DNA from 2 places in the Clostridium cylindrosporum DSM 605 genome. Region 2 is predicted to be linked to the other one. Evidence: predicted binding sites of a transcription regulator. Region 2 holds the regulator's gene; the other holds the start of a gene.

Region 1 (6,450 bases), on a different contig from region 2:
CGGAAGCTTTACATTGACATTCTTTAAGTTATTTTCCTTTGCGCCTTTTATTTCTATATATTCATTCTCAGCCTTACGTCTTTCCTCTGGAACTTCTATTTTCTTTCTTCCAGACAAATATTGACCTGTTAAAGAATTCTCATTTAACATTATTTCCTCTGGAGTTCCCTTAGCCATTATCTCTCCCCCATGTGCCCCTGCACCGGGTCCTATATCTATAATGTAATCCGCTTCCCTCATTGTATCCTCGTCATGTTCAACAACTATTAATGTATTTCCAATATCACGAAGATTCTTTAATGTTGCAAGTAATCTATCATTATCCCTTTGATGAAGTCCAATACTTGGTTCATCAAGAATATATAAAACTCCAACAAGACTAGAACCTATTTGAGTTGCAAGTCTTATTCTTTGTGACTCTCCTCCTGATAGTGTCGATGCTGCTCTTGAAAGATCAAGATAATCAAGTCCTACATCAGCAAGAAACGAGAGCCTTTCTTTAATTTCCTTTAAAATTTGTTCCGAAATCTTTTTATTTTTGTCACTAAGGTCTAAGGATTGGAAAAACTTAATTTCTTCTCTAATTGGCATACTGCACACTTTATCTATTGAAAGTCCACCAATCTTGACTGAAAGACTTTCAGGTCTTAATCTTGCACCTTTGCACTTAGAACATTTCTTGTCTGACATATAAGATTCTATTTCTCCCCTCATATAATCAGATGCTGTTTCAAGATATCTTCTTTTAAGATTTGGTATAAGCCCTTCAAAGTGATACATAATTGTTGACTTTTCTCCATCTCTAACAAAGTTAACCTGAAACTTTTCTCCTCTATTTCCATAAAGAATAAGATCTATTATATCTTCCCCAAGCTCTTCTAGTGGTGTATCAAGATCAAAGTCATATTTATTGGATAGTCCCTCAACCAAAGACCTACTCCATGATTCTTCCTTAAGATTCTTCCAAGACTTAATCGCTCCCTGATTTATAGAAAGCGTTGTATCGAGAACAAGTTCCCTTGATATCTCCATTAGATTTCCAAGTCCATCACACTTTTCGCATTTACCAAAGGGACTATTAAAGGAGAACATTCTAGGAGTTATCTCTTCTATACTTAAGTTACAATCAGGGCATGCGAAGTTTTCACTGAAAAGGCTTTCTTCCCCATCTATCTCCTGAATTATAACAAGACCCTCTGCGAGTTTAAGTGATGTTTCTATAGAATCTGAAAGTCTTCCCTCTATCCCTTCCTTAATAATAAGTCTATCAACTATAATTTCTATATTATGCTTTATATTCTTTTGAAGTTTTATTTCTTCTTCAAGTTCATGTATTTCTCCATCAATTCGAACCCTAACGAATCCATCTTTTTTAATCTTCTCTAATAACTTTGCATGTTCTCCTTTTCTTCCTCTTATAACAGGAGCTAGAACCTGTAGTTTTGTTCTTTCTGGAAAAGTCATAATTTTATCTACCATTTGATCAACACTTTGTTTCTCGATTTCTTTTCCACATGAAGGACAATAAACAGTACCTACTCTAGCATATAAAAGTCTCAAGTAATCATATATTTCTGTTACTGTTCCAACAGTTGATCGTGGATTTTTATTAGTTGTTTTTTGATCTATTGATATTGCAGGAGATAATCCTTCTATATAATCAACATCTGGTTTATCCATTTGTCCAAGAAACTGCCTTGCATATGCTGATAGTGATTCCACATATCTTCTTTGTCCCTCTGCGTATATTGTGTCAAATGCAAGTGATGATTTACCAGATCCTGATAATCCAGTTAAGACAACAAACTTATTTCTAGGTATCTCAATATCTATATTTTTTAGGTTATTTTCTCTTGCACCTTTTATTATAATTTTATCCCTCTCCATATAGTCACCTCTTAGTTCTCTTTTCCTTTTAGTGCCTTTATCTTATCACGAAGAGCAGCAGCTCTTTCGAAATCAAGCTCCTCAGCAGCTTTTAACATCTCTTCTTCTATAATTCTAATTACATCATTTAAATTTTCATCGTCTATTGAAGGAATATCTTCTTCTTTAATTTCCTTACTTACTTCAATAACGTCATGAATAGGCTTTATTATAGTAGTAGGAATTATTCCATTCTCTTCATTATAATCCTTTTGTATTTTTCTTCTTCTTTCTGTTTCATCTATTGCAGTTTTCATTGATCTTGTTATAACATCAGCATACATTATTACTTTACTTTCTGAATTTCTAGCTGCCCTACCTATTGTTTGTATAAGTGAGGTTTCCGATCTTAAAAAACCTTCCTTATCTGCATCAAGTATAGCAACCAATGCTACTTCTGGTATATCAAGTCCCTCTCTTAAAAGGTTAATACCAATTAAAACATCACATTCTCCAAGTCTTAGTTCCTTTATAATTTTCATTCTTTCTATAGTATTTATATCTGAATGAAGATATCTAACTTTAATTCCTATTTCCTTTAAATAATCAGTAAGATCCTCAGACATTTTCTTAGTTAGTGTAGTAACAAGTATTCTAAAGCCTTTGTCAATAGTATTTCTGATTTCGCCAATTAAATCATCAATCTGACCTTTAATAGGTCTAACTTCAATCTCAGGATCAAGTAATCCTGTAGGTCTTATTACTTGTTCTACTATATTTTCTGAATGTTCCACTTCGTATTTAGATGGAGTTGCACTAACAAATACTGTTTGACCCATTTTCTTCTCAAACTCTTCAAACTTTAAAGGCCTATTGTCATATGCACTTTTCAATCTAAAGCCAAAATCAACAAGATTATCCTTACGGGATCTATCCCCGCCATACATAGCTTTAACCTGGGGAAGTGTAACATGTGATTCATCTATAAATAGAAGATAATCATCTGGGAAATAATCAATTAAGGTAAATGGAGGCTCTCCTGGATTTCTTCCATCAAATAATCTTGAATAGTTTTCAACCCCTGAACAATACCCTACTTCCTTGAGCATTTCTATATCGTAATTAGTTCTTTGTCTAATTCTTTGAGCTTCAAGCAATTTATCTTCTTCTATTAACTCTTTGTGTCTTTCTTCTAATTCTTCCTCTATTATTGAGATTGTATTTTCTATTTTTTCCTTTGAAGCAGCATAGTGTGAAGCCGGAAATATAACTATGTGACTTCTTCTACCTAAAATTTCACCGGTTAAAACATCAATTTCACATAATCTATCTATTTCATCACCAAACATTTCAACTCTAATTGCTTTATCTGAGGATGAAGCTGGAAAAATCTCAATAACATCTCCTCTAACCCTAAACGTTCCTCTAGTAAAATTAATATCATTTCTTTCATATTGAATATCAACTAACCTTTTTAGAATATCATCCCTATCCTTCTCCATACCTTCTCTAAGGGATAACATAAGACTTTTATATTCATTAGGATTACCAAGACCATATATACAAGATACACTTGCAACAACTATAACATCTCGTCTTTCTAATAATGCTGAGGTTGCTGAATGACGAAGTTTGTCTATTTCATCATTGATAGATGCATCTTTCTCTATGTATGTATCTGTATGAGGTACATATGCCTCAGGTTGATAATAATCATAGTAACTTACAAAGTACTCTACTGAGTTACTTGGAAAGAACTCCTTAAACTCACTACAAAGTTGTGCTGCAAGTGTCTTGTTATGGGCAAGAACCAATGCTGGCCTTTGACATCTTTCAATAATATTTGCCATAGTAAATGTTTTTCCAGACCCTGTAACTCCAAGTAAGGTTTCTGCAGCATCTCCATTATTAATTCCTTTTACTATTTTATCTATTGCCTCAGGTTGATCCCCTGTAGGCTTAAACTTTGAAACAATTTTAAACTCATTCATAATCCAACCCCCAGAACATTAGTTCGTATATACATTATAACATCATTTTTCTAATTCACAATAAGTAAAATAATAGTTTATTAATAATTATTATATCTCATTTAAAGTGTTTTTAAATATTAATATTGTTATTACTGTATTTTTTGTAAAAATCAAGAGGCTATCTAAATATTCTTAAGATAGCCTCTTGATTATTCTTACATATTTAATATGTCATCTAATACCTTATCATATACCTTATCAACCTTGGAAAAATCTATAGCTTTAACATATATACCTTCTAATTTTTCATGAAGAGATTTAATGTCTTTAAAAATACTCTTAGCCTTTTCAATTTCTTTTCTATATTCTTCCCCTACAGATACAAGTATCCCCTCTTCTTCATCAACAATATTCTTATCTATACACTCAACATACATGTCTATTACCTTGTCATTTTCAGAAGGTTCAACAACATGCGGTGCTGTTCCATCAAGAATTGCAACTGAAAGGTCTCGTATAATTATCATATCTAGACTTTTAGGATCTAGTCCACAGTGATATACCTCTACTTCATATCCCTTTGAAAGTGCTGCGGTTGCAACCTTTCTCATAAGAGTTGACTTACCAGAGCCTGCTCTTCCTTTAATAATATATTTTGACTTAATATCAGATGTTAAATCATCATAGAATATTGCCTGCCCTTGAGGAGTTAGTGCTCCAGAAAATCTTTGAATTTCTTTACCTACTTTCTCTTCTCCCTCAGGTACTATTTCCTCAACTAGAAAATTTGCTATCTCATTTGCTCTTTCAAAATTCATTCCAATTAAATACTCTTTTTCAATCTTATCATGTATAACCTTAGCATTTTTAAGAACCTCATATAACTTTTTATACTCATTAGATTTAGTATCTATAATATTCTTTATTTCTTCTCCTTTTTTTCTTAAGTGTTCCTCATCAAAGTACTCTCCAAAATTCAGTATACTATCTACAACACCTGGATACTTAGGATCTATTACATGTGGTGCTGTACCATCAACTATTATTAAATCTATACCATGCACAAATATTGCATCTAAAGAATCACTATCAGATGCACAGTAAATAAAGTCTACGCTATATCCCTTATCTAGTAAGTTTTTACCTACTTTCTTCATAAATGTGGACTTTCCACATCCAGGGCCTCCCTTTAGTATAAGTATTCTTTTAGCCTCTTTTAGAAAGTCATCAAAGTATGACACAAACCCTTCACAGGTATTTGCTGCAACTAAATAAGATTTACATTTACTCATAACCATCCTCCAAACAGTATTTACAATAAGTTACTTCCTATCTATATAATATGAAAAAATAAAAAAAAGGTTACATTTGAAGGTATAAAAAAAGAAGCTACAATTAGCTTCTTAACTCATTATCTGATGACTCTTCTTTTGGATTATCTTTTAATTTTGTTGCCTCTTTAAATGCATCATTTTTACTTTTCAAATAAGATAAAACAGCTATTATAGCAAGTCCCAGAGAAATAGTAACATATAAAGACTTTGGTATATCCTGTCCTATTGGAAGCCTTATTAATATGCAAATCAAAAGTACCAAAAATACTGCAATATCATGTACTTTTTTATTTTTTATTATTCTAAAAACAAAAAGAGCCATTAAAACACTTAATAATACCATTTCTATCATTACAACATCCCTCCATAGACCTATAGTAACATAAAACATCTTATACTCTAATAATATATTAGAAAACTTACCTTTACTAGTATATTTTGTTTTAAAATTAATACTATTTTACTACACAATATGTTAATATATAAGCATATTAAGGTATTTTGTCTAATTAGTACTAAAAAGGGGGGGAATCTTTGTTTACTATTCCGTTTAAAAAACTATTTAATAAAAAATTAGTAGCCTCTGTGCTTTGCAGTACGCTACTACTAGGAACAGTTTCAATTAAACTATCATCAAACAAGGAAGTATCTTCATTTGGTGATACAAAAGTAGTACATGCTGAAACAAAACCTAATGCTGAGTTTAGAAGTGCTTGGGTATCTACAATTTGGAATTTGGACTTTAAACAAACAAATGGGAGTGCAAGTGCATTTAAATCTGAATATACAAGGGTATTAAATGCCTTTAATTCTATGAATATGAATGCTGTAACTTTCCAAGTTAGACCAGCTAATGATGCCTTTTATCCATCTACTTTAAATCCATGGTCAAAGTATCTTACTGGAACTCAAGGTAAATCACCTGAGGCAGGATTCGACCCACTAGCATATATGGTATCTGAAACTCATAAAAAGGGCATGGAATTTCATGCATGGTTTAATCCATATAGGGTCACAGAATCAGCACAAACTGGGAAAACAAAGGAGCAAATTTTAGCTACTTTAAGTTCTAATAACTTTGCTAGAAAAAACCCTGATGCTGTAATGCTTTATAATGGAAAACTGTATTTAAACCCTGGAGAACCTAAAGCTCAACAATTTGTTATAGATACAGTTATGGAAGTTGTAAAAAAATATGACATAGATGCAGTACATTTTGATGATTATTTTTATCCATATGGTGGATTTAAAACTACAAATCCTGATATAGCAACATA
Region 2 (6,450 bases):
AGTATTAAATAGAGTACCTGCAAATGTAATTGGAAACGGTACAATGAATATTGAAGAGCTTGTAGAAGAAAAGAATAAAAGTTACTTAAGAGGAAAAGGATATAAGACACCTCTTGAAAAGATTAAACTTGATAAGCATGTAGATTTATTCTTAAGCCAAAGAGGTCTAGATACAAAATATATACCAAAGGTAGATGAAATTGTATATTTAAGAGAAAATTCTAATATAAGCACAGGTGGAGACAGTATTGATTATACTGATACTATGCCTCAAAGATTTAAGGATATAGCTGTAGCCTCTGCAAGAGCAGTAGATGCAAAAATATGTGGAGTAGACCTTATGATAGAGGACTATACAGATAAAAATTCCCCATATGCAATAATAGAACTAAACTTCAATCCTGCAATACACATTCATTCATTCCCTTATAAAGGAGTAGAAAGAAAAATTGCAGAAAAAGTACTAAGACTGCTTGGGTTTGTAAAATAAAGATTAAAGAAGGAGTCGTTTTAAAATGATTTTAGAGAATCGTTTTGAAACAGCTCCTTTTCTAATTTTTAAGAATCAAATCTATCTACTTTAAATAAGTCTAAATCAGTATTATAGCTACCTTTATATAAGTTAGGTAACATTAATCCTCCTAAAATTGCAAATAGGATTCCATTTGCACCGTAGCCGAGACAATACAAAAGTTTATCTTGTTTAGGATCTTTTCCAATAAAGCCTAGGTTATCCTTAGTAGATGCAAATGTGCCACAATATTTATACTCAATCTGTATATTAGGTATACTTGGAAACATATGTTTAATCTTTTGTTCAAGTATATCATAACTTTCTCTAGCAGCTTTTTCATTAAATATATCAGGTAAGAAGGAGATATCCTCACCGCCTGCAATTATTCTATTATCGTTTGTGGTTCTAAAGTAATTATATGTTCCCTTATTATCGCGGATAAGCGCATTATTATGCCAGCCCTTAATTTCTTTCAATGGCTTTGTAGCAACATTGAAAGTCGTATACTTTGTTCCAAAATTTCTATTTGTAAAAAGGGAGGTATTATATCCTGTTGCAACTATTAAAATCTTTCCTTTAACTTTGTGATTATATTTTGTTATAGCTTCAACTTCATTTTCAAGGAAATTTACATCTATTACCTCGGAATTTTCATAGACCCTTAAACCATTTTGAGTAGAAGCATCAAGTAGTTGATGTGTAAATTTATAGGGATCAAGCTCTGCTCCACCATTAATAGAATATACACCTGCCTCTACATTAAAACTAAATGGGTTGTTTGATGGAGTAATAAATTCAACATCAAAGCCACTATCTTGTCTTAATTTATATTCATTTTCAACTTGGTTATATTCTAGAGACTTAGAAGTATAAAATAAGGTGTCCCTAACTTTATAGTCACATTTATTTCCGTATGCATCTATAAAATCTTTTATTTCATCTAGAGCTTTAAGTCCAAGTTTATAAGCATTTATAAACTTATCTAAGGAACCGTAGTTTTTAAGTTCTTCAAGTCTAGAATCCAATTCGTATTGAAGTAGGGAAGTAGTTATTCCTGTACTACAGTGGGCAATTCTGCTTTTCTCAAGTACAACAGAAGGAATTCCGTTTTTTGTAAAGTAATATCCTAAAATTGCACCTGTAGCACCTCCACCAACTATTATAACTTCAGTTTCTATGTCCTTTACAAGATAAGGATATTGTTTTGGAACGGTATTAATGCAATTGAATATAGATTTTCCTCTAACATATGGTATACTCATAACTTACTCCTTAAAAAGTTTTATATGTATTTATGATTTTCAAAAGGGAATAAGTTTATTCGCAAATTAAAATTAGTTAAGAATAGTAAAATAACCAGCTATTCCTGTAAGTGAAAAGGGAAAGCTGGTTATTGGTTTTGTCTTTAATTTTCTGTTTTTAAATAAATTATATGTATAATATATAAGAAAGCAAGTTGAAATACACATAGAAATAAAAAGTATAAAAGACATAGTATGTAATTCCTTTTTAGTAAGTATTTTTATAACGTGTTATTTCATAGATCTAAAAAGGCCTACGGCTTTTCCAAGTATAGAACATTCCTTTACTATTATGTCATCCATAGAAGCATTTTCAGGTCTTAACACAAAATAATCCTCTTTTTTGTAGAATCTTTTAACCGTAGCACTGTCTTCAATTAAAGCCACAACTATATCTCCATTATTAGCAGTTAAAGATGTTTCGAATATAAGATAATCTCCATTATTAATTCCTGCTTCAATCATACTTTCGCCTTTAACTTCAAGCATAAATAGTTTATTATTAGACTTTATGTAGTCGAGAGGAATAGGGAAGGTGTCTATAACATTTTCTATAGCTAGAATAGGTTCCCCTGCTGCAACTTCTCCTACAATTGGTACACTAACTATTTCACGTCTCATTTTTGAGTCCTCGATTATTTCAATAGCACGTGGTTTGGTAGGATCTTTTCTAATTGCACCTTTTTTTTCCAAAGCTGTTAGATGAGCGTGGACGGTTGAAGTGCTCTTAAAGCCTAATGCAGAACAAATTTCTCGAACAGATGGGGGATAGCCCTTAGAATAAACTTCTTTGCGAATATATTCTAGTACTTTTTCCTGCTTATCAGTTAGGTCTATAGTTAGCATTTTAAGTTCTCCCTTCGTTTATACTCAGATGTACTTTAAATTATTATTACAAGTATATTTTATATCCATTATATCATAGGCATCATTGTATTTGCAAACTTATGTTCGTATTAATTGGTAAAAAAACAGAATTTTAATAAAGTGAAAAAACATATCTTTATTACACTTTTTGAATATGTAGTTATGACTATATAGTTCTAATTTTTTATATAATATGACTAGTTTGAAATATGTGAAAAATAATAATATTTTTATTATTAACTATAATTTAAATATTATTAATAGAATTAAAATTGATAGATGAAGAAATATTTTAAATATTTAGAATTGAGGTTAGGGGTAGACAACGATGGTTAGTTTTATTAAAATAGGTATATTGATTATTTTTAAAAAGAGGTGAAGTATAAAATGGCTTTTGATGAAAATGATATAAATGATTTATGTGACTTGGATGGTATGAGTATATGTAATAGTTGCGGAAAGTGCATAGAGTTTGAAGATAATGATTATATGGAAATAAAAATAGAAGGAATAATAAAGGATCAGGTAGATTCCTATAGAGAATACGAGGATTTTGAAGTTTTTCAAAGGGAAAATGATGAAGAAGATGATATGCCATATGATTTTATTGAGGATCATGAGGAAATTAGAGACCAATATTATAAGGATTTAGAGGATATATTAAATATAAATGAATAAATAATCTATAAAAGGATACATAAATGATTATGTATCCTTTAATTAGTTTACATAATATTATTTACGTAAACTAATTAATCTAAATTGAAGTTTGCAAGTGGATTTGACTTTGCAGCTTTTCTAAGTTGTTCATCATCAACATGGGTATAAATTTGAGTTGTTGATATACTTTCGTGACCTAGAATCTGTTGGAGGGCTCTAATATCAACACCTCCGTGTTTATACATCAAAGTAGCTGCTGTATGTCTTAGTTTGTGAGGAGTGTACTTTGTAGAGTCAAGTCCTGCGAATTCAGCATATTTTTTTACTAGTTTTTCTACAGTTCTCTTGTTGATTCTGCGTCTTTGCTCGCTTAAAAACAATGCATCTTCGTGACCTGTGATTGGTATTGGTCTTTCTTGAAGGTAGGAATTAATAGAATTTACACAAATGGGAGGAAGGTAAACGGTTCGTTCCTTGTTTCCTTTACCTATAACTGTTAAAATATCTTCTTTAATTCTACTAATATCAATGCCTACAAGTTCTGAGAGACGTAGCCCGCAGTTAAGGAAAAGAGTAAGCATAGCAAAGTCTCTTTGTTTATTTCTGCCTACAACAGTGCCAAATACGCTTTCTAAAAGGTCTTTGCTTTCATTTAATGTTAAATAAACAGGGTGTCTTTTGTTTATTTTAGGTGATTCTAAGTCTTTGGCTGGATTATCTGTAATAAGCTTAACACGTCGCTCTAGATAAGTGAAAAAAACCCTTATAGAAGATACTTTTCTAGCTCTAGCGTAGGGGCTGTTACCCCTTGTGGTATTTACATAATTCATAAAGGAATATATATCTCCAAGTCTGATATTTTTTATAAACTCATCATCTATATCTCTAATAGAAACTCCCTCGACATCTGAAGTTAACCTATGTTTTTGTTTTAAAACAAATTTTAAAAATAATCTTATATCTATTTTATAGCCCTCAACTGTATTTGGAGATTTTCCCTTTATAGTTGAAAGGTATCCAAGGAATTCGGTAAGCATATATGGAAGATCATCTGAGTAAATTTCTTGCAAATTATCATCCCCTTTTTCGTAGTTTTTTACACTATTCGCTAAATTGATATTTAGCGAATAGTTATAATGGGTTTTAAAGAGATATTTTTAGCTTTTAATGTATTTATATTGCTGTATAGAAAAAACCTAATATATTTGAATTTAAAGGTTTCTTTAGGTTTTTTCTTAAGAAATATAGATGTTTATTTTGAATTTACGTTAATAAAGGTAAGTTTACCCATAAAATACCTTTAATCAATTATATATATATATATTTAAGGTATAAAAATATATATATATATCCATAGACATTTTGGGAAATAATCATCGGATTTACAAAATGATTATTTCCCAAAATAAGTTTTAAAGTTATTATTTTAGTTCTTTTTAGCTTTTTTAGTTTTTTTTGAAATTTTTTTATTATTAAGCCCTATATCTTTTATAAGAAAAAAAAGAAACAGTAAATATATAGTTATAACAAGTAAAAAAAATATAATTCTTACAATCATTAAGTAATCCTACCTTATCTAATGTTTTTAATATCAATATTTTTTTTATAAGTATTTACTATACATTCGATTAAAGCACTTCTAAATCCTTTTTCTTCAAGAGTTCTAACTCCTTCAATTGTTGTTCCACCAGGTGAACAAACCATATCCTTTAAGATAGCAGGATGTTGATTTGTATCTAGTGCAAGTTTCGCTGTCCCTAGAATTGTTTGCTCTGCTAGGATATATGCGTCGGATCTTGGAACACCTAAAAGAACAGCTGCATCTGCCATAGCTTCAATTATAATAGAAACATAGGCAGGACCACTTCCCGAAACAGCTGAATATGAATTTATTAGCTCTTCTTTTTCTACAACGCAACATTTTCCAAAGGTTTTTAAAAGTTCTAAAACTTGATTTTTCTCACTTTCACTAATATTTTCATTAAAATAGGCTGCTGTAAAGCCTTCACCACATAAAGCAGGTGTATTTGGCATTGTTCTTACTATTTTTTTATTACCTATAATGTCTGAAATCCTTGACACCTCATATCCTGCGGCAATACTTATAATAATAGTATCTTCGGTTATTGAGGTGTTGATTTTGTTTAGTATGTAGTCATATATATTTGGTTTAACTGCAATAAAAAGATATTTTGATTTTTTTGAAACCTCAATTTCAGTATCATATATGTCTATATTTAAGGCATTAAGTTTTTCTAAAGCATCTTTATTTTTATCATAAACACATATATCTTTAGGGGAAATACCCTTATTAATCATTCCTTTTATAATAGCAAATCCCATATTTCCAGCACCAATAAAACCTATCATAATCATTACCTCCAAGTATTTATAATATAATAGTACTACTACAATTATAATGAAAATACATTGTAACAAGCAACCTTATTCAGCAAATTTACTAATATTAATGTAAAAAATGTTTAAAATATACCCTATTTTTCCATTAATAAGTGGTAATGATATTCATTAGAATAATTAGAAAGTATGAATTAAACTGTATAATTAATTGTAATACTATGATAATTCAGTATTTAATATATAGTAAAAATATTTAGAATATTAGTAATACTAATTATATACTGAATATTATGGCATATCTAACTAATAAGTCAAAAGGCTATTTAAAAATGTGTAAGAAAAATATTGAAAAAAGAGCAATAAGAAATTATATTACAATTGTTCCTTATTGCTCTTTTATATTTAACTATACTTCTATACTAACTGTAACTTCAGAACTTTCCTCAAAGTCTGATATTGCAGGGCTTACACATTCTTCTATAAATTCTTCTACTTGTTCAGTTGATCTTCCTATGTAGTTTTCAGGCTTTAAAACAGATAGGATCTCATTTTTTTCAAGGTTAAATACAGGATCATTACATATTCTATCAATTAAATCATTCTCTCTACCGAACTCCTTAACCTCTCTTGCGGATTCCATAGAGTATACTCTTATTTTTTCATGTAATTCTTGTCTATCCCCGCCTTTTTTAACTGCTTCCATAAGTATGTTTTCAGTAGCCATAAATGGTAATTCATCATAAATAT

Evidence for each region. The regulator LexA, encoded in region 2, represses DNA repair genes until DNA is damaged. The targets are predictions, from matches to a motif close to CNAACANNTGTTNG.
Region 1: the regulator LexA is predicted to act here: its motif matches at 3,870-3,883, upstream of uvrB (excinuclease ABC subunit UvrB).

What each region holds. Positions count from the first base shown of each region.
Region 1 is NZ_LFVU01000028.1:357,273-363,722, forward strand. It holds gene uvrA (excinuclease ABC subunit UvrA) at 1-1,887, opposite strand, end outside; gene uvrB (excinuclease ABC subunit UvrB) at 1,899-3,857, opposite strand; gene CLCY_RS12515 (P-loop domain-containing protein) at 4,055-5,131, opposite strand; gene CLCY_RS12520 (hypothetical protein) at 5,235-5,525, opposite strand; gene CLCY_RS12525 (glycoside hydrolase family 10-like protein) at 5,708-6,450, shown strand, end outside.
Region 2 is NZ_LFVU01000003.1:65,671-72,120, forward strand. It holds gene gshAB (bifunctional glutamate--cysteine ligase GshA/glutathione synthetase GshB) at 1-490, shown strand, start outside; gene CLCY_RS01725 (NAD(P)/FAD-dependent oxidoreductase) at 559-1,776, opposite strand; gene lexA (transcriptional repressor LexA) at 2,047-2,661, opposite strand; gene CLCY_RS01735 (hypothetical protein) at 3,070-3,360, shown strand; gene CLCY_RS01740 (tyrosine recombinase XerC) at 3,435-4,379, opposite strand; gene proC (pyrroline-5-carboxylate reductase) at 4,915-5,712, opposite strand; gene purB (adenylosuccinate lyase) at 6,110-6,450, opposite strand, start outside.